One region of the Roseomonas sp. TAS13 genome, then DNA from elsewhere that is predicted to be linked to it. Evidence: predicted binding sites of a transcription regulator. Region 1 holds the regulator's gene; each other region holds the start of a gene.

Evidence for each region. The regulator HrcA, encoded in region 1, represses chaperone genes, less so after heat shock. The targets are predictions, from matches to a motif close to GTTNGCACTCNCNNNNNGNGAGTGCNAAC.
Region 2: ROTAS13_RS09975 (DUF1178 family protein) is a predicted target of HrcA. The motif match lies at 3,126-3,154, and genes of this name have one in related genera.
Region 3: groES (co-chaperone GroES) is a predicted target of HrcA. The motif match lies at 4,101-4,129, and genes of this name have one in related genera.

What each region holds. Positions count from the first base shown of each region.
Region 1 is NZ_BDLP01000031.1:12,147-22,385, reverse strand. It holds gene zwf (glucose-6-phosphate dehydrogenase) at 1-520, shown strand, start outside; gene ROTAS13_RS26040 (GntR family transcriptional regulator) at 547-1,242, opposite strand; gene ROTAS13_RS04755 (fumarylacetoacetate hydrolase family protein) at 1,398-2,240, shown strand; gene kdgT (2-keto-3-deoxygluconate transporter) at 2,368-3,381, shown strand; gene ROTAS13_RS04745 (SDR family oxidoreductase) at 3,514-4,245, shown strand; gene hrcA (heat-inducible transcriptional repressor HrcA) at 4,579-5,625, opposite strand; gene aspT (aspartate-alanine antiporter) at 6,232-7,923, shown strand; gene ROTAS13_RS04730 (bifunctional aspartate transaminase/aspartate 4-decarboxylase) at 7,973-9,691, shown strand; gene ROTAS13_RS04725 (M20/M25/M40 family metallo-hydrolase) at 9,739-10,239, opposite strand, start outside.
Region 2 is NZ_BDLP01000096.1:519-10,757, reverse strand. It holds gene ROTAS13_RS09980 (PAS domain-containing sensor histidine kinase) at 26-2,449, opposite strand; gene ROTAS13_RS09975 (DUF1178 family protein) at 2,519-3,106, opposite strand; gene grxC (glutaredoxin 3) at 3,219-3,476, opposite strand; gene ROTAS13_RS09965 (ComF family protein) at 3,509-4,354, opposite strand; gene ROTAS13_RS09960 (aminotransferase) at 4,494-5,894, shown strand; gene ROTAS13_RS09955 (membrane-bound PQQ-dependent dehydrogenase, glucose/quinate/shikimate family) at 5,981-8,407, opposite strand; gene ROTAS13_RS09950 (helix-turn-helix transcriptional regulator) at 8,655-8,885, opposite strand; partial or broken gene ybaL (YbaL family putative K(+) efflux transporter) at 9,004-10,239, shown strand, end outside.
Region 3 is NZ_BDLP01000111.1:1,908-12,146, forward strand. It holds gene ROTAS13_RS27120 (hypothetical protein) at 1-212, shown strand, start outside; gene ROTAS13_RS10835 (DUF1835 domain-containing protein) at 241-1,512, opposite strand; gene ROTAS13_RS10840 (cold-shock protein) at 1,745-1,972, opposite strand; gene groL (chaperonin GroEL) at 2,051-3,691, opposite strand; gene groES (co-chaperone GroES) at 3,746-4,033, opposite strand; gene ROTAS13_RS10855 (usg protein) at 4,295-4,570, shown strand; gene ROTAS13_RS10860 (glycoside hydrolase family 15 protein) at 4,656-6,515, opposite strand; gene ROTAS13_RS10865 (SDR family oxidoreductase) at 6,526-7,563, opposite strand; gene ROTAS13_RS10870 (AEC family transporter) at 7,703-8,635, opposite strand; gene gmk (guanylate kinase) at 8,705-9,355, opposite strand; gene ROTAS13_RS10880 (YicC/YloC family endoribonuclease) at 9,389-10,239, opposite strand, start outside.

The DNA of each region.
Region 1 (10,239 bases):
CTTCATCGCCATGAAGGCCTATGTGAACACTTGGCGCTGGGCCAATGTCCCCTTCTATCTCCGCACCGGCAAACGCCTGCCGCAGAAGGTCTCGGAGATCGTCATCCAGTTCCGCTCGCCGCCCTTCACCATCTTTCCCGGCGAGGCCGGCAACCTGGAGCCCAACCGCCTGCTGATCCGCCTGCAGCCGGAGGAAGGCATGCGGCTGGAGATGATGACCAAGGAGCCCGGCCCCGGCGGCCTGCATCTGCGCCCCACCGGCCTCGACATCTCCTTCGAGAAGGCCTTCAACAGCCGCTACCCGGATGCCTATGAGCGGTTGCTGATGGATGTGGTGCGCGGCAACGCCACGCTCTTCATGCGCCGCGACGAGGTCGAGGCCGCCTGGAACTGGGTCGAGCCCCTGCTGGAAAGCTGGGAGGACAAGCCCGAGACCCCGCGCCCCTACGCCGCCGGAAGCTGGGGACCCACCGCCGCCATCGCCCTGATCGAGCGCGACGGCCGCACCTGGTACGAGTGAGACGGGCGGGGCCGGGGGGGGCTGCCTTACCCCGGCTCCTGCCGCCGGTCGAAGAACAGGCGGACCGCATCCGCCGTCCGCTGGTAGTGTTCCCGCAGGGCCTGCACCGCTTCCTCCGGCCGCCGTGCGAGCGTGGCGTCGAGGATGTCCCGGTGCTCGCGCACGACATCGCGCTTCACGCCCGGGATGCTGACCGACATGCGGCGGTAGCGTTCCGCCCGCGCCAGCAGCGCCCCGCACAGGCCGGTCAGGATCGGTGAGCCGCAGGCCGAGAGAAGGCTGGTGTGGAAGACCGTGTGCTTCTGCTCCCAGTCGTCCCGCATTGCCGAGGGGATGTCGTCGCGCTCGCGCGGCAGGCGCGCCATCAGGTGATGGGCCGCCAGCACGCGGCTTTCCCATTCCGCGTCCCCGTGCAGGATCGACAGCCGCAGGGCCTCGCCCTCCAGCAGCTGCCGGTTGTGCACGATGTCCATCATCTCGGCGGCGGAAACCGGCGCCACCCAGAAGCCCCGGTGGTTGTCGGCCAGGGTGAAGCCTTCCGCCGTCAGCCGGACCAGCGCCTCCCGCACCGGGGACACGCTGGTGCCGCAGAGCGCCTGGAGGTCGGCGAAGCGCAGACGCTGGCCCGGCGGCAGCGATCCCCGGCGGATCGCGTCCAGGATGGTGGCATAGGCATCGCCCGCCAGCGTGCGCGTTTCGGCCCGTTCCTTCACCTGCTGCACTTCGGTCGCGCTCCGTATTTTCGAAAATCGACGTCGAATTCGAATGATATTGACATTTCGTAAGTTCAGCGGGAAGCCTGCACCAAGGTTCCAGACTCGTGAAAAGAGCGGCCGACGGTCCTGGCCAGGGGCCGCTTGTTCAGGGAGACAGCGTCTTGAAGCTCGTTCGTTTCGGTTCACCCGGCGCCGAGAAGCCCGGCCTCGTCGATGCCGATGGCCGCATCCGTGACCTTTCCGCCGTGGTGCCCGACATTGGCGGCCCGGTGCTGTCCCGCGATGGCCTCGCCCGCCTGCGCGACCTCAGCCCCGCCGACCTGCCCCTGGCCCCCGAAGGCGTCCGTCTTGGCGCCTGCGTCGCCGGCACGGGCAATTTCATCGCCGTCGGGCTGAACTATGCCGACCATGCGGCCGAGAGCGGCATGGCGGTGCCCAGCGAGCCGGTTCTCTTCAACAAGGCTCCCTCCTGCATCGTCGGGCCGGACGACACCGTGCTGCTGCCGCCCGGCTCCACGAAGTCCGACTGGGAGGTGGAGCTCGCCGTGGTGATCGGCGAGCGCGCCTCCTATGTCTCCGAGGCCGAGGCGCTGGACCATGTCGCCGGCTACTGCGTCTGCAACGACGTGTCCGAGCGGGAATACCAGCTTGAGCGCGGCGGGCAGTGGACCAAGGGCAAGGGCTGCCCGACCTTCGGCCCGCTCGGCCCCTGGCTGGTGACGAAGGACGAGATCGGCGATGTCCAGGACCTGCGCATGACCCTCGCCGTGAATGGCGAGACGGTGCAGGACGGCTCCACCCGCACCATGGTCTTCCAGGTGCCCTTCCTCGTCTCCTACATCTCGCGCTTCATGGCGCTGATGCCGGGCGACGTCATCACCACCGGCACCCCGCCGGGCGTCGGCATGGGCATGAAGCCCCCCCGCTACCTGCGCGGCGGCGACAGGATGCGCGTGGAGATCCAGGGCCTGGGCGCGCAGCAGCAGCGCGTCTCGGCCGGCTGAGCCACCCGGCTCCGGCCAACCAGCAGACCCGGCCACCGACCCGGAGAAGGGCGGGGCCGGAGGGCAGGAGCGGCGCCCGCGGACCGGGCGCCCCCGCCCCGTAACCAGGAAGCGTGAGGCTACGTCCATGAGAATCAAGGATACGATCGACAGGATCCCCGGCGGGCTGATGCTGATGCCGCTCCTGCTCGGCGCGCTGTGCAAGACCTTCGCCCCCGGGGCGCCGCTCTACTTCAAGGGCTTCACCCAGGGCATCATGACGGGCGTGATCCCGATCCTGGCCGTGTGGTTCTTCTGCATGGGCGCCTCGATCAAGCTTTCCGCCACCGGCACGGTGCTGCGGAAATCCGGCACCCTGGTCCTCACCAAGCTTGTCGCCGCCTGGATCATCACCCTCGTCGCCTCGATGTTCATTCCGGCCGAGGGCATCCAGACAGGCTTCTTCGCGGGCCTCTCCATCCTGGCCATCGTCTGCGCCATGGATATGACGAATGGCGGCCTCTATGCCTCGCTGATGCAGAGCTATGGCACGAAGGAGGAAGCGGGCGCCTTCGTCCTCACCTCCATCGAATCCGGCCCGCTGATGAGCATGATCATCCTCGGCGCCTCCGGGGCCGCGCATTTCGAGCCGCAGATCTTCGTCGGCGCCGTGCTGCCCTTCCTGGTCGGCTTCGCCCTCGGCAACCTCGATCCCAAGCTGCGCGCCTTCTTCGCGCCCGGCGGCCAGCTGATGATCCCCTTCTTCGCCTTCTCGCTCGGCAACACGATCGACCTGAACACGCTGCTCTCGCCGCTGGCCGGCCTTGGCGTGGTGCTCGCCCTGGCGGTCATCGTGCTGACCGGCATTCCGCTGATCCTGGCCGACCGGATCATCGGTGGCGGCACCGGCACGGCCGGCATCGCCGCTTCCTCCACCGCCGGTGCCGCCGCGGCCAATCCGCTGGCCATCGCCGCCGTCGCCCCGCAGTTCATGCCGGTGGCCCAGACCGCCACGGTGCTGGTGGCGATCTGCATCATCGTTACCTCCCTCCTGGTGCCGATCCTCACCGGCCTCTGGTACCGGCAGTTCGGCCAGGGCATGGCGGAGAAGGGACGGGCGGACGACCCGATGCCCGCCCTGCACATGCATCCGGCGGACTGAGCGCGGCCGCCCCTTCACGACGGCATGGCCCGCGGGGCGCATCCCGCGTGCCATGCCGTGACATGCGGGAGCCGGCTCCACGCCCCGACGGAATGGGCCAGGCTCCACAGGTATTCGAGCGGGAGAAGACACATGACTCTCAGTCTGGACGGCAAGACCGCCGTGATCACCGGCGCGGCGCAGGGCATCGGCCGCGCCACGGCGGAGCTTTTCGCCCGTGCCGGCGCGAAGGTCGTCGCCACCGATGTCAACGCGGCGAAGCTGGAGGAGCTGGAAGGCCCGGGCATCGAGCGCCGCGTGCTGAATGTGCTCGACGATGCCGCCGTGCGGGACGCCATGGCCGCGATCGGCCGCGTGGACGTGCTGTTCAACTGCGCGGGCGTCGTCCATGGCGGCACGATCCTGGAGATGCCGGACGCGGATCTGGACTTCGCCCTGGACCTGAACGTGAAGGCCCTGGTCCGCACCAGCCGCGCCGTCCTGCCCGGCATGCTGGAACGTGGCGACGGCTGCATCATCAACATGTCCTCGGTGGCCTCCAGCGTGAAGGGCGTGCCCAACCGCTTCGCCTACCAGACCAGCAAGGCCGCCGTGGTCGGCCTCACCAAGTCCATCGCCGCCGACTATGTGACGCGCGGCATCCGCTGCAACGCCATCTGCCCCGGCACGGTGGAAAGCCCCTCGCTGCAGCAGCGCCTGGCCGCCGGCGGCGACTACGAGGGCGCTCGCGCCGCCTTCATCGCCCGTCAGCCGATCGGCCGCATCGGCCAGCCGGAGGAAATCGCCGATCTCGCCCTCTATCTGGCCACCGCCACCTATACCACCGGGCAGATCCACGTCATCGACGGTGGCTGGACGATGTAGCTTCGGCGGCGCGTCGCTTCGGGCGCTGCGCCGTCCCGGGGGACAAGGCTCCGCCTTTTCCCCCGCGCCCCCTGATCCGCCAGGACGCTGCGCGCCCTGGCCCCCGTTCGTTGGCGCCTGCTGCGGCCGGATCGCGCCGGAGAGCCACGCTCTTTGGCGGCTGCGGGCGCCAGCAGCGTGGACAGGGTGTTGTTCTTTTTCGGGAACGCGCCGATCCAGCTGCTCTGCCGGATCGGGCTGCAGGCTGGGCTTGCCATCGGTGCCAGCGAAAGGCGGAGCTTCCCTCGGGGATGGGACACAGCTGCCCAGGGCAGGGGACCGGGCAGATCCCTTTCAGCCCAGCAGGCGGCCGATCACCCCGGCGGTGTAGTCCACCACCGGGATGATCCGGCGGTAGTTGATCCGCGTCGGCCCGACCACGCCGACCGCGCCGACGATGCGTTCCTGGGAGTTGCGGAAGGGGGCCACGATCATCGAGACGCCGGAAGCATCGAACAGCCCGCTTTCCGCACCGATGAAGATCTGCACGCCCTCGCCGCGCTGTACCAGCTCCAGCAGGCGCAGCATGGTTTCCTGCGCCTCCAGCTGGTCGAACAGCGCCTGGATTTCCCCGATCTTCTGCGTCTGGTCCAGGTTCTCCAGCAGCCGCGACTGCCCGCGCAGGATCAGCGACCCGCCGCCGCCGCCGGACCAGATGCCGAGGCCGGATTCCACCACCTGCGCCGTCAGCTCGTCGAGTGCGCTGCGGTTCGCCGTGATCTCGCGGTTCACCTCCTCGCGCGTCTCGTCCAGCGTGCGGCCGTTCAGCCGGTGGTTCAGGTAGTTGGTGGCCTGGGTGAGCGAGCCGGTCGGCAATCCGGCCGGCACCTCGATCACCCGGTTCTCCACCTGCCCGTTCTCGCTCACCAGGATCACCAGCGCCCGGCCGGGACCCAGGGCCACGAACTCGATATGCCGCACCGGGCTGTTGGTCTTGGGCGCCACGACCAGGCCCGCCGCCCCGGCCAGGCCGGACAGCATCCGCCCCGCCTCGCCCAGCGTGTCGTGCAGCGAGCGTCCGGAGGCCGCGCAGCGGGCGGTGATGGCCTCCCGCTCCTGCTCGGTCAGCTGGCCGAATTCCAGCAGCCCGTCCACGAAGAGGCGGAGGCCCCGCTCGGTGGGCAGCCGCCCGGCGCTGGTATGCGGGGCGAAGAGCAGGCCGGCTTCCTCCAGATCCGCCATCACGTTGCGGATGGTGGCGGGGGAGAGGGCATGCGGCAGGCGGCGCGACAGGGTGCGCGAGCCCACCGGCTCCCCGGTTTCCACGTAGAGCTCCACGATCTGGCGCAGGACCGCCGCGCCGCGCCCGTCCAACGCCTTTTCCAGGTTGCTCGAGATCATGCCTCCCGGGTTCCGGTGCGCCCGGCCCTCAGGGGACATGTCCCAGCAGGCAGCAAGAAATGTTCCAGCACGGTAGGAAGGTAGGTAGGCTCCCCCACCGGGTCAATCGCCGCCCATGGCGGGGCGGGCGGAGATGGGGCCGGCGCGCGATGTTTGCCACGGCCCATGGCGGGTCTGGCGGGAACCGGCGGCTCGCCGTCTCTCAAGGCGGGAGGCTGGCGGGTTGCCGCCTGGCCTCGCTGGAAGTTGAACCGGTATCGAAACGTAGACTGCTCCTCCTGCTGCGCCGGCAAGTCATTGTTCCTGCTGCAAGGCAAGGTTTGCCCCGCACAGTCCCGCCCATGCCGCGCCCGGGCCCCCGCCGGGGGCCGCACACCGGGAATTGGGTTGGCAGACGCGCGGGCTTCCCCATGATCAGCCAGGAGAAACGCAGGGGCCCCGCAAGCCCGCTGCGCTGGCCATGCGCCACCGGTGCCGCTCCCTGGACGGGGCGACGCCGCGGGCGGGAAAACTCCGGCCCAGCGTCCTCCGTGGCGCCGGGCCTTCGATGGCCCGCAGGGACAATCCTGTCCTGAAGGCCAGCCTTCGTCCGGGAGTCCCTCGCCGATGTGGACGTGGTTCGTCGAAACGCTCCGGACCTATCCGGAGATCGCCGTCTTCCTTTCCCTGGCGATCGGCTATTATGTCGGTGCTTTCAGCATCCGGGGGATCGGCCTCGGCGCCGTCACCGCGACGCTGCTCGCCGCGATCCTGATCGGCCAGCTCGGCATCACGATCTCGGCCAACGTGAAATCCATCTTCTTCCTGATGTTCCTCTTCGCCATCGGCTATGGCGTCGGGCCGCAATTCGTCCGCGGCATCGCCCGGGACGGCGTGCCGCAGGCGGTCTTCTCGGCGGTGGTCTGCCTTCTCTGCCTTGGCGCCTCCTGGCTGGCCGCCCGCATCGCCGGCTACGACCTGGGCTTCTCGGCGGGGCTCTTCGCCGGCTCCCAGACCATCTCCGCCTCGCTCGGCCTCGCCACGGACGCGGTGAACCGGCTGGGCCTGCCGCCGGAACAGGCCAAGCCGCTGCTGGATGCCATGCCGGTCGCCTATGCCGTCACCTACATCTACGGCACCATCGGCTCCGCCCTGATCCTGGCGCTGCTGGGGCCGAAGCTGCTGGGCTTCGACCTGGAGGCCGCCTGCAAGGCCTATGAGGCGCGCATGGGCGGCAAGCCGGAACCGGGCGGGGAGGGCAGCGCCTGGCACCATTACGTGCTGCGCGCCTATCGGCTGGAGGTGGGCATGCGGGTGGTCGGGCAGACCGCCGCGGCGGCCGAGGCCAGCTATCCGCAGGCCCGCCTCTTCGTGGAGCGCCTGCGCCGGGACGGGAAGGTCGTCGAGGCCAGGGCGGACACGGTGCTGCAGGCGGGCGATGTCGTGGCCGTCTCGGGGCCGCGTGGCGTGATGGTCGATCTCCTGGGCCACGCGGCCACGGAGGTTGATGATCCGGAGCTGCTGAGCGTCCCGATGGAGGGCGTCGATGTCGTCGTCACGCAGAAGGCCGTCGACAACAGGACCCTGGCGGAGCTGAGCCACCAGCCCGCGGCGCATGGCGTCTTCCTGCGCCGCATCCGCCGCGGCGCCACCGGCACGGAGATCCCCGTCCTGCCCGCCACGCGGATCCATCGCGGCGACGTCCTGACGCTGGTTGGCCGCACGCAGGAGATCGCGGCCTCGGCCCGCGCCCTCGGCCATGCCGACCAGCGCGGCAACACCGCCGACGTCGCCTTCATCGGCGCCGCCATTGCCCTCGGCACCCTGGTCGGGGCCCTGGTCTGGCGTGTCGGCGCCGTGCCGCTCACCCTCTCCACCGCCGGCGGCGCGCTGATCTCCGGGCTGTTCTTCGGCTGGCTCCGCTCGATCCATCCCACCTTCGGGCGCATCCCGCCCGCCACGGTCTGGTTCATGAACTCGGTCGGGCTGAACGTGTTCATCGCCGTGGTCGGGATCACCGCCGGGCCCGGCTTCGTCGCCGGCGTGCGGGAACTGGGGATCAGCCTCTTCCTCTGGGGCATCTTCGCCACCTCGGTGCCGCTGATCCTCGCGCTCTATATCGGCAAGTACGTCTTCCGCTTCGACGATGCGCTCGTCCTCGGCTGCTGCGCCGGGGCGCGCACGACCACCGCCGCCCTCGGCATGATCACGGACCGCGCGAAGAGCCAGGTCCCGGCCCTCGGCTACACCGTGACCTATGCCATCGGGAACACGCTGCTGACCATCTGGGGCATGGTCATCATCATGCTGCTCGCCTGACGCCCCCGCAGAAGCCCGATCCCTCCCTCTCTCCCACCGGGGAAGTGCCATGACCGAGATCGACTATGCCAGGCTCGCGCAGCTCAGCCCCTTCGAGCTGAAGGACACGCTGATCAGCCTCGCCTCCAGCCAGGCCAGCCGCACCATGCTCAATGCCGGGCGCGGCAACCCGAATTTCCTTGCCACCCTGCCGCGCCGGGCCTTCTTCGCCCTGGGCCGCTTCGCGGTGGAGGAATCGGAGATGTCCTTCTCCTACATGCCGGAGGGCGTGGGCGGCCTGCCGCACCTGGATGGCATCACCGGCCGTTTCGAGAGCTTCGTCGCCCGCCACCGCGACGATCCCGGCGCCGCCTTCCTGCGCCGCGCCGTCTCCTATGTGCGCGACCAGATCGGGCTGCCCGAGGCGGAGTTCGTCCACGAGATCACCGAGGCCATCCTCGGCTGCGAATACCCCGTGCCGCCGCGCATGCTGAAACTGACCGAGAAGGTGGTGCGCGAATACATCGTGAAGGAGATGGTGGGCGGCCTGCTGTCCTCCGCCGATGTCGATCTCTTCGCGGTGGAGGGCGGCACCGCCGCCATGACCTACATCTTCAACTCGCTGCGGGAGAACCGGCTGATCGCGCCCGGCGACAAGGTCGCCATCGGCATGCCGGTCTTCACCCCCTATATCGAGATCCCGGAACTCTCCGATTACCGGCTCGTCGAGGTGCCGGTGAATGCCGATCCGGAGATGGGCTGGCAGTTCCCGCAGGCGGAGCTGGACAAGCTGGCCGATCCGGCGGTGAAGGTCTTCTTCGTCACCAACCCCAGCAACCCGCCTTCGGTGAAGATCGACGCGAAGGGGTTGGAGGCCATCGCGGCCATCGTCTCGGAGAAGCGGCCGGACCTGATCATCCTCACCGACGATGTCTACGGCACCTTCGCCGACGATTTCGAATCCCTCTTCGCCCGCTGCCCGCGCAACACCGCGCTGGTCTATTCCTTCTCCAAGTATTTCGGTGCCACCGGCTGGCGCCTCGGCGTGATCGCCATGCACCGCGACAACGTGCTCGACCGCGCCCTGGCCAGCCTGCCGGAGGAGGACAGGAAGGCGCTCGACGAACGCTACCGCTCGCTCACTCCCGATCCGCGCAATCTCGCCTTCCTCGACCGCCTGGTGGCGGACAGCCGCAGCGTCGCGCTGAACCACACGGCGGGGCTCTCCACGCCGCAGCAGGTGCAGATGCTGCTCTTCTCGCTCTTCGCGCTGATGGACGGCAAGGACAGCTACAAGGCCGCGCTGAAGAAGGTCATCCGCAGCCGCAAGAAGGCGCTCTACCGCGAGCTTGGCGTGCCGATCGACGACGACGCGAATTCGGTGGACTACTACACGCTGATCGACCTGGAGAAGGTGACGCTCGGCCTCTATGGCCGCGACTTCGCCGACTGGGTGCGCGACACGCAGAACCCCACCGAGATCCTGTTCCGCGTCGCCGCCGAGACCGGCATCGTCCTGCTGCCCGGCAAGGGCTTCGGCGCGCCGCATCCCTCGGGCCGCGCCTCCCTCGCCAACCTGAACGAGTACCAGTACGCCGCCATCGGCCGGTCGCTACGGGGCCTCGCCGCCGAGTTGCACGGGACCTTCCTGAAATCCGGCGGGCGGCGGGACGCCGCTCCACAGGCATCCCCGATCGCCGGGACCAGGACCTCCAAGGGGGAGGGGCCGGGAGAGGAGCGGGGCGCCGGCATCACATCCCATGCGGGCATGACGGAAGAAGAACCCTGAATCGAGGACTCGGCGAGAAGGGATGACGGCGCGTCGGTCGCCAGGGGTCAGAGCGGCTCCCCGGCTCCCGTCCCGGCATGGGGGGTCGGGAAGCACCATTCCTCGCCCCGTGCCGTGGTGACGTATTCCGGCCAGCGCAGGTCCACCGGCGGATCGAGGCCGGGCGGCAGCAGCGGCCCCACCCAGCGCGTGCCGCCGACCCCGCCGCCCGTGCGCTCGCGGAATTCCGCCTGCGCCGCTTCCAGCAACTCCGGCCGTCCGGCGAGGTCGAGCAGCGTCAGTGCCATGGTGCGCGCCGCCGCGAACATCCCCGGGTCCATGGCCGCCGGCAGCCCGCCCAGCGCGTTGTAGGCCCAGGCCGGGTAGCTGTAGCCCGGCGAGGGCGGCCGCAGCCGGGGGCGCGCCGCCAGCAGCCGCACCGTGGGCGCGTGCCAGGAATATTCGACATAGTCGTCGGCGCTCAGGTGCTTCTGCCAGGAGGGGAGGCCGGCGCGCTGCGCCGCCTCGTATTCCTCGGGCGGCGTCAGCTTCGTGACCCCCGCGATGAA
Region 2 (10,239 bases), on a different contig from region 1:
CCGCCCCGTTCCGGGGGCACCGCCCTCAGCGGCCGGGCGGCCCGTCCAGCACCCCGCGCACCCGCGCCGCCAGCTCGGCGAAGGTGAAGGGCTTGCCGATCACCTCCACGCCCGCGTCCAGCCGGCCGTGATGCGTCAGGGCGTCGCGGGCATAGCCGCTGGTGAAGAGCACCTTCATCCCCGGCCGCAGCAGCCGCGCCCGCGCCGCCAGCTCCGCCCCGTTCATACCGTTGGGCAGCACCACGTCGGAGAAGAGCAGATCCGGCACCAGCGAGGGCGAATCCTCCAGCAGTCGCAGCGTGCCGGGGCCGTCCTCCGCCTCGATCACCTGGTATCCGAGCTCCGACAGCACTTCCACCGAGTAGCTGCGGACATCGGCATCGTCCTCGACCACCAGGATGCTTTCCTGCCGGGCGCGGGCGGCGGGTGTGGGCTCCCCCTCCGGCGGCGCCTCCTCACCGGCGGAAACCAGGCGCGGCAGGTAGATCCGCACCGTGGTGCCCAGGCCGGGTTCCGAGTAGATCCGAATATGGCCGCCGGACTGGCGGACGAAGCCATAGGTCATGGACAGGCCCAGCCCTGTTCCCTGCCCCACCGGCTTGGTGGTGAAGAAGGGCTCGAAGACCCGGCCGACGACCTCCTGATCCATGCCCGTGCCGGTGTCGGTCACGCTGATCACCACGTATTGGCCGGGTCCCAGTTCCTCGCCGCGCAGGGCGATGGCTTCCGAGAGGCTCAGATTCCCCGTCTCGATCGCCAGCCTGCCGCCGCCGGGCATGGCATCGCGCGCATTCACCGCGAGGTTCAGCAGCGCGTTCTCCAGCTGCCCCGGATCGGCCTCCACCCGCCACAGGTCCGGCGCCAGGGCGGTGCGGATGGCGATGGTCTCGCCCAGGGTGCAGGCCAACAGGTCCGACATCCCCTCCACCAGCCCGTTCACCTGCAGGGCGCGCGGCGCCAGGGGCTGGCGGCGGGAGAAGGCCAGGAGACGCTGCGTCAGCACCGCGGCGCGCCGGGCGCCGCTCGCCGCATTCTCGGCCGAGCGCCGCAGCCGCCCCGCCTCGGGCGGCAGGCTGCGCTGCAGGATGTCCAGGTTGCCCAGCACCACCTGCAACAGGTTGTTGAAGTCGTGCGCCACGCCGCCGGTGAGCTGGCCGATCGCCTCCATCTTCTGCGACTGGCGGAGCTGCGCCTCGGTGCGGCGGAGGATCTCCTCCTGCCGCCGCTCCACCGTCACGTCGCGGCCCACCGCGTGCAGGAACTCGCCCTCCGGCACGACGTTCCAGGAGATCCGGCGGTAGGAGCCGTCCCGGTGACGGATGCGGTTCTCGAAATGCTCCACCCCCTGGCCATCCGCGAGGCGCGCCAGCTGGACACGGGTCAGCGCCGTATCCTGCGGATGCACGAAGCCCAGGATGCCGGTTCCGGAGGGCGGCTCCGCGGGCCAGCCCAGGACGCGCTCCCAGGCCGGGTTCACCGCCTCCGCCGTCAGGTCATCCTGGCGGATCACCACCATGATATCCTGGGAATGATGCCAGATGCGGTCCAGGTCCCGGCTGCTCCGCTCGACCCGGGCCTCCAGCTTCTCGCGCGAGCGGAGCAGCGCCTCATCCTCGCGCTTGCGCGCGGTGGTGTCGCTCACCACGCCGACGAAGCGGACGCAGCGCCCTTCCTCGAAGAAGCTCTGCCCGGTCAGCGACAGCCAGCGCTCGCGGCGGTCCGCCAGCCCGACAATCCGGAACTCCGTGGTCAGCCGCCCGCTGCCGGCGGGCGAGAGGGCGTCCTCCATCTCCTGCCGGACCCGGGCGCGCATCCGGGGATGCAGGGCGGACAGGAAGCTGTCCTCGTAGGTCAGGGGCCGCTCGTCATCGAGGGACAGGCCGAACAGCGCCCGGCAGGCTGCGTTCCAGTGCAGCACCCCGCGGGCGACATCCAGGTCCCATGTGCCGAGGCCGCTCGCCTCCACCGCGAGGCGTGCGCCCGCCTCGCTGACACGCAGCGCCCGCTCGACCCGCACGACGTCGCGGGCCAGGGTCACGTCGTGCAGCGTGGCCAGGAAATAGCGGACCTGGCCCTGCGCGTCCCGCAGCGGGCCGATGCGGACCTCGTTGCGGAAGGGGGTGCCGTCCCGCCGGTAGTTCAGCAGTTCGACGGTGATGTCCCGCGCCTCGCCCATCGCGTCCCGCAGGGCGTCCACCGTGGCGCGGTCCGTGCCGGGCCCCTGGAGGAAGCGGCAGTTCCGGCCCAGCACCTCCCGGCCGTCATAGCCCGTCATCTGGAGGAAGGCGGCATTGGCGAACACGATGGGATTGTCCGGGCGCGCCGGGTCGGTCAGCACCATCGGCGCCAGGCTGTAGCTGGCGACGGCCAGGAAGGGCAGGCCCGGGTCGGGAAAGTCGCCGACCAGGGCGGAACCGGTGTCCCGCCCCCAGCAGTCCAGCGCTTCCATCAGCCGGGCCGCCCGGGCATGGCACCGCGGCGGGGAGCCCTGATCCGGCCCCCGCCCCGGCACGTACCATCAGCCATCCGAGCGGGGCACCCAGGGAATGCGGGCGATCTCGATACCCTCGTCGCGCAGCGCCTCGGCCTCCGCATCCGTGGCCTCGCCATAGATGCCGCGGCGCTCGCTCTCGCCCGCCTGCATCCGCCGCGCCTCCTCGCTGAAGTCGCGGCCCACATAGTCGCAGTTGCGCTCGACCTCGCCGCGAATGCGCTGCAGCAGTGCCATGACCTGGGCGGGCATCGGCCCCGCCGCCACGGGCTGGCTCGCGGGGCCCGGCATGGCGGGAACGGGCGGCGACGGCGTGGGCGCATCGGAAAGGGCCGGACCGGCCACGGGGCCTGCCTCCGGCCGCGACTTCGCGATCGACGGCGCCATCAGCGCACGCTGGACCTCCGTCCCGCCGCAGACCGGACATTCCACGAGGCCATTCCTGGCCAGTTTCTCGAAACCCGCGCTGTCCTGGAACCAGCCATCGAACTCATGGCCACCTTCGCAGCGCAACTGGTAGTGGATCATCCCTGTTCCGTTCTCGGCCCCATCGGCTTCGCGCCGCCCCATTCCGGATTCCGGCAGGGGCGCCGGCATTCCGGTGCTGCGAGCCATGCGCCTGTTCAAACCCTATTCTGGCACTCGAATATTCCGAGTGCCAGTGGGCCGTGCCGAGCCTGCCGGAACCCAGGCGGGCGAGGCCGGCCCGCCACGCCGGGCGGTGGGATCAGGCCGTCAGCAGGCTGTCCAGCTTGCCCGCGCGCTCCAGCGCAAAGAGGTCGTCGCAGCCGCCGATCGCCTGCCCATCGATGAAGATCTGCGGCACCGTGGTGCGGCCGCCGGACCGGCGGACCGCGTCCTCGCGCGCCGGAGAGCCGTGCGGCGCATCGAATTCCTCGAAGGCGGCGCCCTTGCGCATCAGCAGCGTCTTCGCGCGCGCGCAATAGGGGCAGAAGGGGGTGGTGAAGATCTCGACCTTGGCCATGTTCCCTCAATTCGTTCCGCCGGGCCCCCGGGTCAAGTCTCACCCCTGCCTATCCGTGTTTCCCGGGGCAGCACGCGGGCCGCCGCCAGCACATCGACCTCCCGCGCCCCGGCCTCCAGCAGAGCGCGGGCGCAGGCGGCGGCGGTGGCGCCGCTGGTGAGCACGTCGTCCACCAGCAGCACGCGCTGCCCGGCGATGGCGCGCCGCCCCCGGGGCGTCACCAGGAAGGCGCCTTCCACCTCCATCGCCCGCCCGGCGGCGCCCAGGCCGCCCAGGGAGGTCGTGCCGCGCATCCGGCGCAGCCCGTCCGGCAGCCAGGGCCGCCCCGCCTGCCGTCCCAGATGGCGCGCCAGCAGCGCCGACTGGTTGTACCGGCGCCGCAGGAGGCGCCGCCAGTGCAGCGGCACCGGCACCAGGATGCCGGCCTCCGCCAGCAGCTCCTTGCCCGCCAGGGCCATGGCGCGGGCCATCGGGCGCGCCAGGTCGGGGCGGTCGCCGTGCTTGAAGGGCAGGATCAGGCGCTTCGACACGTCCCCATAGACGAAGGCCGCGCGCGCCCGGGCGAAAGGAAAGGGCCGTTCCGCGCAGGCGGCGCAGAACAGGCGGCCCGTGGTCGGCACGCCCTGCTCCACATGCAGGAACGGCACGCCGCAGCCGTCGCAGAGCGGGTCGCCGATCCGTTGCAGGTCCCGGAAGCAGGCGGGGCAGAAGGCGCCGTGGCGCATCACCGGCTCCCGGCAGGTAAGGCAGCTGGGCGGCAGCAGCGCATCCAGCAGCCCCTCCCCCATCCGCCCCGCGAGACGGCCCCAGCCCCGCCAGCGGCCGGGCGCCGCTTCCGCCCCGCTCAATGGCCACCCCGCCCGGTCCCAGCGTGCCATCCGCCCTGCATTCCTATCGCCCCCGCTCCGGCCATCGCCTCTCCGGCCCCTGGCTCTTTTCCAGCGCCCACCCTGCTCGTCCTGTCCTTCCGGCCCCACCCCCTGGCGCCGTGGCCGGCTTCGCGCCATCTGCCGCTGCATGTCCGCGCCGCATCAGGTCTTCGACCGCCGCCTCCACCGCCTCCGCCGCGACCGCTCCGCCGCGAGCCTGCGCCAGGTGGCCCCCATCCTGGAGGAAGCCGCCGACCGGCTGCTGGACCGGTTGGACGACTTCACACTGCGCTTCGACCATGCCCTGGACCTTGGCGGGCGGGGCGTGGTGGCGCCGCGGCTGCGCGCCCGCGGCATCGGGCAGGTGGTGTCCATGGACCTGTCGGCGGCCCTGGCGCGACAGGCCGGCAGCCTCCCGGTCGCCGGGGACGAGGAATGGCTGCCCTTCGCCGAGGGCAGCTTCGACCTGGTGGTGGCCAGCCTGTCGCTGCACTGGGTGAACGACCTCCCCGGCGCCCTGGTGCAGATCCGCCGCGCGCTCCGCCCGGACGGGCTGTTCCTGGCCAGCGTGCCGGCGCTGGGCACCCTGCAGAACCTGCGCGAGGCCCTGGCCGCCGACATCGCGGCGACCTATGCGGCACCGGTCACGGCGGAGGACGTGGTGATCACCGCCGGCTGCAACCTCGCCTTCTCCCTGGCCATGCCGGTGATGGCGGGCAGCGGCGAGGCGGTGATGCTGCCCACCCCCTGGTACTTCAACCACCGCATGGCGCTGGAGATCGCCGGGATCGGCGCGGTGCCCCTGCCCTGCGCGGCCGCGGACGGCTTCGTGCCCGATCCGGACCGCGCCGCCGCCTTGCTAGAGGCCAACCCGCAGGTCCGCGCCCTGGTGCTGATCACGCCCAACAACCCCACCGGCGCGATCATCCCGCCGGAGACCCTGGCGCGCTTCGCCGCCCTCTGCCGCGCGCGCGGCGTCTGGCTGGTGCTGGACGAGACCTATCGCGACTTCCTGCCGGGGAAGGAAGCGCCGCACGGGCTCTTCGCCGACCCATCCTGGCGGGACGGCATCGTGCAGCTCTACTCCTTCTCCAAGTCCTATTGCGTGCCGGGCCACCGGCTGGGCGCCATCCTGGCGGGGCCCGGCTTCCGGGCGGAACTCGCCAAATCCGTGGACACTCTGCAGATCTGCCCGCCCCGCGCGGCGCAGAAGGCCATCGCCTGGGCGGTGCCCGCGTTGCGCGACTGGCGCGAGGGCAACCGCGAGCTGATGGGCCGCCGCGCCGACGCCTTCGCCCGGCTGATGGCCCCGATCGGCCATCGCTGGCGCGTGGACGCGCTGGGTGGCTACTTCGCCTATCTGCGCCTGCCCGACGGTGCGCCGGATGCGCTGGAGGCCGCGGAGACCCTGGCCTCCCGCCATGGGCTCCTCACCCTTCCCGGCCCCTTCTTCGGCCCGGGCCAGGAACGCCACCTGCGGCTCGCCTTCGCCAATGCGCCCGAGGAGGCGCTGGCCGACCTGCCGGCGCGGCTTTCCGGCCTGGGCTGAGGCAGCATGGCCCCCGGGCGGGGCGGTTCCGGGCTCTCCCGCCGCTCCCCGCCCCGACGCCATCCCCATGGCCGGGGACCGCGCCCCTATCGCGGCAAAGCGAAGGCCATCACCTCGTCGCCGTTGCGCGAGCGCAGGCCGCCATGCCCACCCGCTGCGATCACCACATACTGCCGCCCGTCCTGGCCGGTATAGGTGAGCGGCGTGGCATTGCCGCCGGCGGGCAGATGGGTCTCCCAGAGGGTGCGCCCGGTGCGGCCATCCAGGGCGCGGAAGGCCTGGTCCGTGGTCGCGCCGATGAAGACCAGCCCGCTGCGCGTCGCCACGCTGCCGCCCATGCTGAAGATTCCGAAGGGCAGGCCGACGGGCGCGCGCAGCCCGGCCGGGCCCATGTCCCGCGTCGTGCCGATCGGACGCTGCCAGACCACCTTGCGGGTCAGCAGGTCGATCGCCTGCATCTGCCCCCAGGGCGGCCGGACGCAGGGGATGCCGGCCGGGTTCAGCCAGGGCTCCACCACGATGGACCAGGGCGTGCCGTGCTGCGGGTTGTTGGCGAAGGGCGGCTGCGGATAGGGCTGCCCCCAGCCCGCCCAGGGCTTCACCAAGCCCTGCCGCACCGCCTCCTCATAGGGCAGCATCCGCAGCTTGAAGGGCATGAAGGTGGTGTTGATGTAGAGCAGCTTGCGCCCGGGATCGATGGTCGCGCCGTACCAGTCGGCCACGCCGTCGAAGGCAGGCCAGCCGATCGTCGGCCGCTGGCCCGGCGGGGTGAAGAGGCCGTCGTCGCGCATCCGGTGGAACTCGATGCGGCAGAGCAGCTGGTCGATCGGCGTGGCGCCCCAGATATCCGCCTCCCGCAGCTTCGGCGGGTTCAGCTGCGGCATGCCCACCGAGAAGGGCTGCGTCGGCGCGTAGCGCTCGCCCGGGATGGTGCCGCCCGGCACGGGCTGTTCCCGCACCTCCGCGAGCGGCTTGCCGTCCCGCCGGTCCAGCAGGAAGAGGTGCCCCTGCTTGGTGGTCTGCACCAAGGCAGGGATGGTCGCCCCGTCCGGTCCCGGCAGGTCCACCAGCGAGGGCCCGATCGGCAGGTCGAAATCCCACAGGTCGTGATGGACCGTCTGGAAGTGCCAGCGCTCCTCGCCCGTGCTCATGTCGAGCGCGACGAGGGAACTCGAATAGCGTTCGTCGAAGGGCCGCCGCTCCGCCCCGTAATAGTCGGGCGTGGCATTGCCCAGCGGTACATAGACGAGGTTCAGCGCCGGATCGGCGGTATAGACGCCCCAGCCGTTCGGTGTGCCGCGGGTATAGACCTCCCCCGGCGCCAGCGGCTTCGTCGCCGGCTCGCGCCCCATGTCCCAGGCCCAGGAAAGCTGCCCCGTCACCGCATCGAAGGCGCGGATCACGCCCGAGGGTTCGCCGACGCTCTGGTTGTCGTAGACCCAGCCGCTCAGCATGATCCGCCCGTTCATCACCAGCGGCGGGGACGAGATGAAATGGAAGCCCGGCGGCACCGGACCCATATCCTGCCGCAGGTCCACGAAGCCGCCCTCCCCGAAGCCCTGGCAGGGCTGGCCGGTCTCGGCATCGAGCGCGAAGAGGCGCGGCAGGTCGGAGGCGGTGGAGACGATCCGGTGCGGGCAGGCCGTGCCCGGCGGCGCATCGAAATAGGAGACGCCACGGCAGGCCTGGTACACGTTGTGGCTCATGTCGCCACCCGGCGTGAAGCGCCAGCGCAGTGCGCCGGTGGTCGCATCCAACGCGATCACCTCGCGATGCGGCGTGCAGAGATAGAGGCTGTTCCCGACCTTGATCGGTGTCGCCTCGAAGGAGAACTCGTGCCCGTTGCTGTTCTCCCCCTGCCGCGGCATGTCGCCGGTGGAGAAGGACCAGGCCTGCTTCAGCCCCGCGACATTCTCCGGCGTGATCTGCGTCAGCGGCGAGAAGCGGTCGCCGGCCGGGGTGCGGCCATAGAAGCGCCAGTCGTCACTGGCGGCCGCCGCTTCCGTTCCGGCGCCGGCCTGCTGCCAGCCTGTCGGATCACCGAAGGTCAGGTGGCGCTCCGCCGTGATGCGGTAGCCCGCCGCGAAGACCAGCCCGATCAGCATGGCGCAGGCGGCCATGCCACCCCAGGCATGGCGGCGGGCGGCGCGGGGCTCCATCCCGGCGGCCCGGTGCAGGCGCCCCGCGACCCAGGGACTGCAGATCCATAGCCCCAGCACGGCGGGCGCGACGAGGCGTGGGATCAGCGCCCAGCCGTCGAACCCAACCTCCCACAAGGCCCAAAGGGTGGTCCCCACGAGCAGCAGCACATAGAGCCAGAGACCGGCGACGCGGGCGGTGGCGATCAGCATGCCGCTCAACAGCATCGCCAGCCCGGCCACGAGGTAATAGGGGGAGCCACCCAGCACGATCAGCCATCCGCCCAGGCCGCCGATCCCCAAGCCCAGCAGGCCGAGGACAATGCCGGTGACGGTCAGCAGGGCCGTGCCACGCCGGGGCGTATCGGACCTCATCGGCCGATCCCCGCATCGGCTTCCCGGGTAGGGCGCCACGATCCGGGCTGGAACGATGGGGTGGGAGGCTGGGGCATGGGAAGGTCCTGGACTGGAGCCGGCATGCGCATGCCGGCATGCGCATGCCGGCCGACCGGAGGCGGTAGCGGCGTAAGCACAAGCCCCGCCCGTGGTTTCCGGATGGACCAAATGTAATGTATGGTGGCCGGCCCCGGGGCCGGGCGAAACCACTCCGCGGCTCCTCCCTTCAGCGGAGCCGCACGCCCTCGCCGCCCGCCGCGTCGCGTTCCAGGATGACGATCCCCGCTTCCTCCAACGCCCGGCGGATGGCCGTGCCGGTGGAACGCTGGAGTTCGTGCTGCCCGCCCTCGAAGCCGCGCACGGTGCTGCGGCTGACCTCCGCCCTTTCGGCGAGGTCATCCTGCGTCCAGTCTAGCAGGGCGCGCGCGGCACGGCATTGCCCGGAGGTCAGTGTCATCCCAACTTGTAGATGGGATGCGGATTTGCCGCGTCAATATCACCCAAAAAGGTTGAAACGGCTTACAATCACTCCATCTTGTGACCGTCCATAGCATACAACCGGAAGGGGGAGAGCCGTGCCGCACCACACGCCGCTCATCGCGACGATCAGTGTCGGCCTCGTGCTGGCCTTCGCCTTCGGCCTCCTCGCCCACCGGCTGAAGATCTCTCCGCTGGTGGGCTACCTGATGGCCGGCGTCGCCGTCGGCCCCTTCACCCCCGGCTTCGTCGCCGATGCCGAGCTGGCCGCGGAACTCGCCGAGATTGGCGTCATCCTCCTGATGTTCGCGGTGGGGCTGCATTTCTCGCTGAAGGACCTGATGTCGGTCCGCAACATCGCCGTGCCCGGCGCCGTGGTGCAGATCGCCGTCGCCACGCTGATGGGCATGGCCTTGGCCTGGGCCCTGGGCTGGAGCCTCCAGGCCGGCATGGTCTTCGGCCTCGCCCTGTCCGTCGCCAGCACCGTGGTGCTCACCCGTGCCCTGGGCGAAAGGCGCCTGCTGGAGACCGAGCGCGGGCGGATCGCGGTCGGCTGGCTGGTGGTGGAGGATCTGGTGATGGTGGTGGCGCTGGTGCTGCTGCCGGTGGTCGGCCAGATCTCCGCCGGCGGCAGCGTCTCGGCCGGCGAGGTGGCCACGATCCTCGGCATCACCCTGGCGAAGGTCTCGGCCTTCGTCGCGGTGATGCTGCTGGTGGGCCGCCGCGTCATTCCGATGATCATGCACTACGTGGCCCATACCGGCTCCCGCGAGCTGTTCCGGCTCGCCGTCTATGCGCTGGCGCTCGGCGTGGCGGCGGGCGCGGCCTCGCTCTTCGAGGTTTCCTTCGCCCTGGGTGCCTTCTTCGCCGGCATGGTGATGGCGGAAAGCCAGCTTTCCCAGCGCGCGACCGAGGAGGCGCTGCCCTTGCGCGACGCCTTCGCGGTGCTGTTCTTCGTCTCGGTCGGCATGCTGTTCGACCCGAAGGTGCTGGTGGAGGCGCCCTGGGCGGTGCTCGGCACCATCGCCATCATCGTGCTGGGCAAGTCCGCCGCCGCCTGGATGATCGTGCGCGCCTTCGGCCATCCCAACGGCACCGCCGTCACCATCTCCGCCAGCCTGGCGCAGATCGGCGAGTTCTCCTTCATCCTGGCCGGCCTGGGCGTCAGCATGAAGCTGCTGCCGGAGGAAGGGCGCGACCTGGTCCTGGCCGGCGCCATCCTCTCTATCTTCCTGAACCCCTTCATCTTCGCCCTGGCCGAGCGCCGCCCTGCCCGCCGCTATCCGAAGGAGGAGGTGGCCGTTGCCGCCCCGGCCGACGCCTCGGCGATGGAG
Region 3 (10,239 bases), on a different contig from region 1:
CGGTCGGGGCGGCCCTCGCGGCCGGGGCCGGGGCGGGCGGGCTCAGCGAGCTGGCCTCCCAGGCCAGCGGCACGGAAGGCACCGCTGCCACCGAGCATGCCGAAGCCATTGTCGTGGTGAAGCCCGCCAATGTGGATCAGGCGGAACGCACCCGCAGCATCCTGAACCGGGCCGCCGCGCTCAAGGTCTGGGAGGAGGCCCCCTCCACCTGAATCCGGCAGGCGGGCGAGCCCCGCACCCTCACGCGCCCCGTGGAGGCCGGACCGAGGCCGTGCCGTCATCCCATCGCCAGGCGGCACCGGGGCCATCGATCCGGACGCCGCCGACCCACCGGGCCGGCGGGGCCAGCGACAACCAGTCCACGGCCCCGGCCAGCACGGCGCGTCCAAGGAGCGTGATGGTCAGCTCCTCCCTGGGCCAGCGGTTCTCGCCATCCTCGTAGGTGCCGAGGAAAACCGGCTGGCCGACACGGCGCATGCGCTCCACCGTGTCGTGGATCATCAGGTCCGTCATCCAGGGCAGCGGTTCCCGTTCCAGCATCAGCCGCTCGAAGACCCGGTTGACCCGGTGTGGCCCCTCCGCCAGCAATTGCAGGATCAGCCTCTCTGTCAGTCCCAGCCCGTCTCTGATCCAGGGCAGTTCCTGGCAGTGCCGCAGCACCGCCCGGCCGAGTTGCGGCATGCCCGGTGTTCCCGCCCTGCCCAGGTCGGCCAGCCTCCTCGGGTCCGGTTGACGCAGCGCTTCCCAGACCGCCTGCCCCGATCGCAGGGCCTCGGCGGGGACGGGAATGCGTTCCTCCCATAGCAGGCGCAGCGCCTCCGGCGGCAACTGGCCCAGCCCGATGAAGCGCGTCGCGCCCGGATAGCGGGCCGGGGAAACCAGTTCCAGCCGCGTCGGCGCTGCCCCGGCGAAAAGTGCGAGGCAGCGCGCCAGGATCAGCTGGTCGTAGATATCGTGCTCGAACCAGAGCACGACGCGCCGGTAGCGCACCGACGCGGCCGCCAGATCCTCCTCTGCCCGGTGCAGCTTCGTCGCGATCTCCTCCCGGCTCATGCCGCTGCCCGTGCCATAGGACTGCGCCAGGAAATCCGCGCGTCGCTCCAGCCAGTCCGGGCCGGTCAGGACCGGCCCCTGGCAGAAGGGATCGGAATACTCCAGGAAATCGCCGGCGAACCCGGCCTCCTTCAGCCCCGGACCGATATCGCTGCCGCAGCGGAGATGCAGGGTCGCCATGTCGCGGTCCGGCGCATCCCCGCCGCGCCGGATGCTCGCCCAGCTACGCTCCATGGCCTGGATATGCGCCTTCAGCCGGGGCCAGCTCGGCAGGCCGAACTCCCGGGCGATGACAAGCTGCGCCTCGCTCAGCCGGCCCAGCGTGGCGGGGCCTTCGGCAGGGACCCGCGGATGACGCTGGCGGAAGCGCTGCCAGGCCTCGGCATCCCCGGCCCGCAACTGCCGCAGCAACTCCTTGGCGCGTTTTCGCTGCTGTTCGAGGTTCAGGCGGAACGGCATCGCTGGACGCGGATCGCCGGACGCAGGCGCGGAGGCCGATGGATCGGACAAGGAAAGCCCCTTCCTCGTGCCTGTGTCCGCCAGCCAGGCAGGAAAGGGTGGAAAAGGGACGGCACCGCTTTCTGCGAGCGTGGGCGCAGCCCTTTCCGCGGACACGGAGGCTCCGATCAAGCCGGGTGCGAGGAAACCAGAGCCCCGGCAGCCGGTCAAGAACGCCGCAGGCCCGGATGGCCTACCGCTCCGCTCCGCCCTCGGCCACCCGGATCGCGACCGCGCCCCGGCGGCCACCGCGATCCTCCACCGCGAAGGACAGGCGCTGCCCCTTCTCCAGCCCTTCCAGCCCAGCCGCCCGCAGTGCCGTGACATGCACCATCACATCCGGCCCGCCGTCATCGGCCTGGATGAAGCCATAGCTCTTGGCCGGCTGGTACCAGATCACCCGTCCCGTCAGCCTTTCCACCGCCGCCGCCCTTTCCGCAAAAAGGAAAAGGGGCGGCCCTTGCGGACCGCCCCCTTCCGAACCCCGATCCCGGAAGGATCAGAAGTCCATGTCACCCATGCCGCCGCCCGGAGGACCGCCCACAGGGGCCTTCTTCTCGGGCTTCTCGGCAATCATCGCCTCGGTGGTGATCAGCAGCGCGGCCACGGAAGCGGCGTCCTGCAGCGCGGTGCGCACGACCTTGGTCGGGTCCACGATGCCGGCGGCGATCAGCTGCTTGTACTCGCCAGTCTGAGCGTCATAGCCGTAGTCGTAGCTATCGGTCTTGCGCAGCACGTCGCCCGCGATCACCGCGCCGTCCTGGCCGGCGTTCTCGGCGATCTGGCGCAGCGGCACCTGGATCGCGCGGCGCACGATCTCGACGCCGACGCGCTGGTCGTCGTTGTCCACCTGCACATGCGCCAGCTTGGTGGTCGCACGGGCCAGGGCAACACCGCCGCCCGGCACGATGCCTTCCTCGACCGCGGCGCGGGTCGCATGCAGCGCGTCGTCGACGCGGTCCTTGCGCTCCTTCACCTCGACCTCGGTGGAACCGCCGACGCGGATCACGGCCACGCCGCCAGCCAGCTTCGCCAGGCGCTCCTGCAGCTTCTCGCGATCGTAGTCCGAGGTGGTCTCCTCGATCTGCGCCTTGATCTGCTCCACGCGGCCCTGGATGTCCTCCTTGGAGCCGGCACCGTCGACGATCGTGGTGTTCTCCTTCTCGATGCGGACCGTCTTGGCCTTACCGAGCATGTCGAGCGTCACGTTCTCGAGCTTGATGCCGAGATCCTCGGACACGACCTGGCCACCGGTCAGGATCGCGATGTCCTCGAGCATCGCCTTGCGGCGGTCGCCGAAGCCCGGGGCCTTCACGGCGGCGATCTTCAGGCCACCGCGCAGCTTGTTGACGACCAGGGTGGCCAGCGCCTCGCCCTCGACGTCCTCGGCCACGATAATCAGCGGACGGCCGGACTGCACCACGGCCTCCAGCAGCGGCAGCATCGGCTGCAGCTGGGAAAGCTTCTTCTCGTGGATCAGGATATAGGGGTTATCCAGCTCCGCGATCATCTTCTCCGCATTCGTGATGAAGTACGGGGAGACATAGCCGCGGTCGAACTGCATGCCCTCGACGACGTCGAGCTCGGTCTGGATGCCCTTGGCTTCCTCGACCGTGATCACGCCCTCGTTGCCGACCTTCTCCATCGCCTGGGCGATCATCTCGCCGATCTCGGACTCGCCGTTGGCGGACAGCGTGCCGACCTGGGCGACCTCGGCGGAGGTGGTGATCTTGCGCGAGTTGGCCTTCAGGTCCTCGACGACGATCGCCACGGCCTTGTCGATGCCGCGCTTCAGGTCCATCGGGTTCAGGCCGGCGGCCACGGACTTCGCGCCCTCGCGGACGATCGCCTGCGCCAGCACGGTGGCGGTGGTGGTGCCGTCACCGGCCAGGTCGTTCTGCTTGGAAGCGACCTCGCGCACCATCTGCGCGCCCATGTTCTCGAACTTGTCGGCCAGCTCGATTTCCTTGGCGACCGTCACACCATCCTTGGTGATGCGCGGCGCGCCGAAGGACTTGTCGATCACCACGTTGCGGCCCTTGGGGCCCAGCGTGACCTTCACGGCATCAGCGAGAATGTCGACGCCGCGCAGCATGCGGTCGCGGGCGTTCTGGCCGAACTTGACGTCCTTAGCAGCCATCTTGCTCTACCTCTGTGTTTGAATGGGGAAGGGAAGCGACGAAGGCGTGCGGCGTCAGCCGATCACACCCATGATGTCGGACTCCTTCATGATCAGGAGATCCTCACCGTTCAGCTTCACCTCGGTGCCCGACCACTTGCCGAACAGGATGCGGTCACCGGCCTTGACGTCGAGAGGGCGGACCTCACCCTTGTCGCTCACCGTGCCGGTGCCGACGGAGACGATCTCGCCTTCCTGCGGCTTCTCCTTGGCGGTGTCGGGGATGATGATGCCGCCAGCGCTCTTCTCGTCGGCCGTGACGCGGCGAACGAGGACGCGGTCGTGCAGAGGGCGGAAGTTCATCAGGAACGCTCCTAAGCCTTTGGAAACCGTGGTCTCGGATTCATGAGCTCCGCCGGGGACGGGCGCTGTTAGCACTCGCCCCCGCCGAGTGCCAGCGATCTAGGGCCGTGCCCCACCCTTCGTCAAGGTGTTCGGCAGCAATTCCACCAAATGAGTGCTAATCGTTTGATAAAGGGCGCTTTTTTATTGATCTGGAGGCGACGGTCCATGGCAGTATGATGACAGACGCGACAAGCCGCGGCCTGAGGAGAGATGCTTCGCATGATCCTGCGGGAAATCGGGAACCTCGTCCGCTTCGCGGAACCACGTGTCACCACCGCCGAGCTGCTCTATCGCCTGCCCGACCATCCTTCCGTGCTGCAGAGCTTCGTCTGGCAGAAACTCGACCACGCTCCCGGCTTCCCGGAGCTGCACCGCTTCATCGGCTTCTGGCAGCGCGAGATCGAGGGGCCGCTGCATTCGGTGCGCGTCGCCTCGGCGGCGCTCTGGCGCCCCGCCGAGTTCCACTATGTCGATGGCCAGTTCACCCTGCAATAGCCGCCCGGTGCCGGGCCCGGGCGGGGTGCATCCTCTCCGCTGGAGCCCGCCCATGGCCGGTCTCCGGTCCGGCCACGGGTTGGCCCTAGGCCCCAGGTGCCAGCGGCGGCGGTGAGCGGCCAGCCTTCCTCGCCGGTGGCGGGCCGTCCTCCGCCTCGCGGCCGCCAGGATGGCCGCTCAGCTCATAGGCCGTGTTGACCAGGGCGATGTGCGAGAAGGCCTGCGGGAAGTTGCCGATCAGGCGCCGCGCCCCCGGGTCGTACTCCTCGGACAGCAGGCCGACATCGTTGCGCAGGTCCAGCAGGCGTCCGAACAGGTCCAGCGCCTCATGCCTGCGCCCGGTGCGGTGATAGGCATTGGCGAGCCAGAAGGAGCAGGCCAGGAACACTCCCTCGTCGCCGGGCAGCCCGTCGCGCGTCTCCCCGGTGGCGTAGCGCAGCAGGAACCCGCCCCGCAGCAGCCGTTTCTCCACCGCCGCGATGGTGCCGCGCACGCGAGGGTCGTCATAGGGCAGGAAGCCCACCGCCGGCAGCAGCAGCAGGTTCGCATCCAGGTCGCCCGAGCCATAGGCACGGGTGAAGCTGCCCAGTTCCGGATCAAAGCCGCGCCGACAGACATCCTCGTGGATCCTCTGCCGCAGCGCCTGCCACCGTTTCAGCGGGCCGCGCATGCCGAAATGCTCGATGCTGCGCACCGCCCGGTCCACTGCCGCCCAGGCGGCGACCTTGGAGAAGGTGAACTGCTCCGGCCCGCTGCGGACCTCCCACATGCCTTCGTCCGGCTGCTTCCAGACCTTCGCCAGATGGTCGGTCAGGGCATGTTGCAACGACCAGGCCTGCCGGTCGAAGGCCAGCCCATGCCGGTGCGCCTGGTAGAGCGTGTTCGCCACCTCGCCGAAGACATCGAGCTGCAATTGCCCGTAGGCCGCGTTGCCCACCCGGACCGGCCGCGAATCCTCGTAGCCGGGCAGCCAGTCCGCCTCGTACTCGGTCAGCCGGCGCTCGCCCGCCAGCCCGTACATGATCTGGATCTGGTCCGGGCTTCCCGCCACCGCACGGACCAGCCAGTCCCGCCAGGCGGCGGCATCCTCCACATAGCCGGCGCGCAGCAGCGCCATCAGCGTCAGGGTCGAATCGCGCAGCCAGCAGAAGCGGTAGTCCCAGTTCCGCGATCCGCCCAGCTTCTCCGGCAGGGAGGTCGTGGGCGCCGCCACGATGCCGCCGGTGGGGCGGTAGGTGAGGGCCTTCAGCGTCACCACGGAGCGGCGCACCGCATCGGTCCAGGGGCCGGCCCCGGCACAGCCGGCGGCCCATTGCCGCCAGCCGGACTCCGTCTCGGCCAGCCGCTCCCCGGGGTCCAGCGGCGGCGGAGGCGGCAGGTGCGATGCGCCATAGGACAGGACGAAGGGAACGCTTTCCCCCGCCTTCACCACGAAGCGCGACACGCTGTGCATGTCCTCGCCGCGCACCGGCACACCGGTCCGCATCACCACCAGATCGGGCCCCGCCACCGCCCGGATGCCCGTTCCGTCCGGCAGCCGTGAGACCCACGGAATGACGCGCCCGTTGTCGAAGCGCAGCACCAGCTCCCCGCGCATGGCGACCTCGCCACGCAGCCCGGTGACGATCCGCACCAGGTTCGACACGCCGTCGTCGCGCACGTTCATGAAGTCGGTGAGGCGGACGGCGCCGCTGCCGGTGCGGAACTCCGTATCCAGCACCAGCGTGCCATCCCGATAGGCGCGGCGGATATGGGGCCGCTCGCCGCCTTCCCAGTCCGGCGCGATCCGCCAGCGCCCATGCTCCGGCGTGCCGAGCAGCGCGGCGAAGACCGCATCGGAGTCGAAGCGCGGCCAGCAGAGCCAGTCGATCGACCCGTCCCGCCCCACCAGCGCCGCCGTCGCCAGGTCGCCGATCAGCGCGTAGTCCTCGATCCTTCCAGGCATGGTCCCGCGATCAGCCCCCGAGCCGGGGCCTGGACCGGGCCCCGGAACGCCGCCCCGCCATCCAGGCCAGCGCCGGCAGGGCGAGGACCGCTCCCCCGATCACCGCCCGCAACAGGGCCGGCTCGATCGCATGCACCCGGCTGGACGCGCGGCTGCTGAAGCGCCCCCGCGTCCGGTGCGGCCCCGGCACCGGCCGGAACAGGTTGTCCTGCCGCCCGGCGGGCAGGGCCTCGCCCGTCAGCTGGCCGGAATAGCCCTGCCGCGCCAGGATGCGGTCCGCCAGCCCGGGTACCGCCATAGCGCCGAGGATCGCCTTCAGGGTCGGCCAGCCGAGCCAGACCTCGCGCTTCGGCTGCACTGCTGCTGCGAAAATCGCCTCGCCGACCGCCTCCGGCTGATGGATCGGCGGCACGGGCTGGGCACGCTCGCCCATGCGGTTGCGCGCCCATTCGAATTGCGGCGTGTTGACCGCCGGAAGCTGCACCATCGTCAGCCGGATGCGGCTGCGATCGTGCAGCAGCTCGACGCGCAGAGAGTCCATGAAGCCCCGCACCGCGAACTTGGCGGCGCAATAGGCGGATTGCAGCGGAATGGCGCGATAGGAAAGGGCGGACCCGACCGCCACGATCACGCCCTGGTCACGCTGCCGCATCTGCCGCAGCGCCGCCATGGTCCCATGCACCTGGCCGAGATAGGTGACCTCGGTGACGCGGCGGAACTCCTCCGGCGACATCGCCGCGACCGGGGACATCACCGTGACCATCGCGTTGTTCACCCAGACGTCGATGCCGCCGAAGCTGCGGGCCACGCGCTCCGCCGCCGCCTCCACCGCCGCCGCATCCGCCACGTCCAGCGGCAGCGCGATCACCCGCCGCGCCCCCGCCACCGCCACTTCGCGCCGGGCATCCTCCAGCCCCTCGGCCTCCCGCGCGATCAGGGCGACGTTCCAGCCGCGCCGGGCGAAGGCCAGGGCCGTCGCCCGCCCCACGCCTGCCGAGGCCCCCGTGATCACCACGCTCAGCGCGCCCGTCACCATCTCCCGCGCCATCGCGCCCCCCTTTCCATGCCGCCACCCGAGGGCCGCGGGCTTCACGGCCTGCGAACACATGGCCGGGTTCCGGGGTTGCGGGCCCGCCGCCGCACAGTCGCGGCATGATCCCGGCCGAGGCGGGCGGGGAGGGCGCCCGTCAGTGCTGGTGGAACAGCGCGATCAGGACGCTCAGCGTGACCACCGACAGGGCCGAGGCCAGCAGCACCGTGGCGCCGGAACGGTCCATGCCGGTGGCGTAGCGGCGCGCCAGGATGAAGGCCGTGGCCCCGGTCGGCATGGCCGCCGCCACCACCGCCACGGCGGTGCCCAGCGGCGGCAGCTGAAAGAACAGAGCCGCGCCCCAGACCGCCAGCGGCAGCACCAGCAGCTTGATGGCCACGCCCAGCACCGCGTCGGGCCAGTCGCGCCGCAGGTTGAAGCTGGTCAGGCTCGCCCCCAGGCAGAACAGCGCCACCGGCGAGCCCGCCTGCCCCAGCAGGTGCAGCAGCCGCCGGATCATGTCTGGCGGCGGCGGCAGGAAGATCGACCAAAGCCCGCCCAGCGCCACCGCCAGCAGCATCGGGTTCTGCACCAGGGAGGTCAGGGTGGAGCGCAGGATGGCGATGGGCGAAGCCTTCGCGTTCATCCCGATCTCCGCGATCACCGTGGCGATGGGCAGGATCAGGATGGAATGGAAGGCCAGGATCGCCAGCAGGTTCCGCAGCCCCTCCGGCCCGAAGGCGGCGAGGATCAGCGGGATGCCCACCATCGACAGGTTGCCGAAGCTGGCATCCAGCGCCACCAGCCCGGCCTCCTGCAGCCGCAGCCCGCGCAGCCGCCGCGCCAGCACCACCGCCAGCGCATAGACCGGCAGGCAGGCGGAGAAATAGGCGATCGAGACGGCCAGGGTCGGCCCCAGCCCGCCGGAGGTCGAGGCCCCCTCGAAGAGCAGCGCCGGCAGGGCCAGCATGAAGACGAAGTCGTTCAGCCCGCGCACGCCCTCGGCCGAGATCCGGTTGGTCAGCCGGGCCAGGTAGCCGAGGAGGATGGTGATGAAGACCGGGCCGATGATCGAGAGAACAACTGTCATCGCGCCCCTGGCATCCCCATCGTCACCGCTCCATCCATCCCGGCCCTGTCCCGCCGGGCCAGCCCCGGCCTAGTCCGCCGTAGCAGGATCCGGGCCGCCGAGATCGGCCACGAAATCGCCGAGCCAGGGATTGCGCTCCCGCCGTGTCCGCGCCGCCGCCAGGATGCCGCGCACCACCGCCAGCGTGTCGGCGAAGTGGTCGTTCACCAGCACATGGTCGAAATCGCGCCAGTGCGAGGCATCCTCCAGCGCCGCTTCCATGCGCCGGGCGATCTCCGCGTCGCTGTCCTGCCCCCGCCCGCGCAAACGGCGCTCCAGCTCCGGCAGGCTCGGCGGCAGCAGGAAGACGCCCACCACGTCGTCCGGCAGCGCGGCGCGGATCAGCCTGTGCCCCTGCCAGTCCACGTCGAACAGCACGTCGCGCCCGGCGGCGAGCGCCTCCAGCACCGGGGCGCGGGGCGTGCCGTAGCGGCGGCCATAGACCGTGGCGCTTTCCAGCATCTCGCCCGCCCGCTCCATCGCCTCGAACTGCTCCGGCGTTCGGAAGTGGTAGTGCACCCCCTCCACCTCGCCGGGGCGCGGCGCCCGGGTGGTGGCGCTGATGGAAAGCGACAGCGCCTCCTCCTGCTCCAGCAGGGCGCGGGAAACGGAGGTCTTGCCCGCCCCCGAGGGCGCCACCAGCACCAGGCAGAGCCCGCGCCGCAAACGTTTCACCGCCATCCCCGCCTCCCGCGCATCACCCGGCCCAGCTTCTCATTCGACATTGGCGGCCTGCTCGCGCAGCCGCTCCACGGCGGCCTTCAGCTCCAGCGACAGGCGCGTCAACGCCAGCGAGGCCGACTTCGCCCCCAGCGTGTTCGCCTCGCGCCCGAACTCCTGGGTCAGGAACTCCAGCCGCCGCCCGACCGGCGCCGTTTCCCGCAGCAGGGCCCGCGCCGCCTCGACATGCGCGCCGAGCCGGTCCAGCTCCTCCCGCACATCGGAACGGCTGGCCAGCAGCGCCACCTCGGCGGCGAGGCGCTCCTCCGGCACCCGGCGCTCGCCTTCCAGCAGCTCCGACAGGGTCGCCATCAGCCGCGCCTTCTGCGCCCTGGGCTGCCGCGCCGCCTCCTCCACCGCCTGCTCGCGCAGCGCGGCGATCTCGTCGAGCAGGGTGGACAGGATGGCATGCAGCTTCCGCCCCTCGGCGCGGCGCGCTTCCCGGAGCGCCTCCAGCGCTGCCTCGAAAGCCTTGGCCACCAGCGCCCGCCGCGCCTCGTCGGCGGCCTCGTCCAGCTCCGGGACCTCGGTCCGCAGCACGCCGGGCAGGGCCAGCAGCGCCTCCGGCCTGGGCGGCGGAGCGCCGGGGATGCGTGCCGCCAGCTCCCTCGCCAGACGCAGCACCCGCTCCAGCGCCTCGGGGTCGGGGATCAGCCGGAGCGAGCGGTCCTCCCGCTTCACCACCAGCGTGGCGCTGATGTTGCCGCGCCCGAAGCGCCGCGCCGCCTGCTCCCGCAACGGGGTCTCCAGCCCCTCGAACCCGTTGGGCATGCGCAGCCGCAGGTCGAGCCCGCGCCCGTTCACGCTGCGCACTTCCCAGGCGAGGCTGGCACCATCCGGCAGCA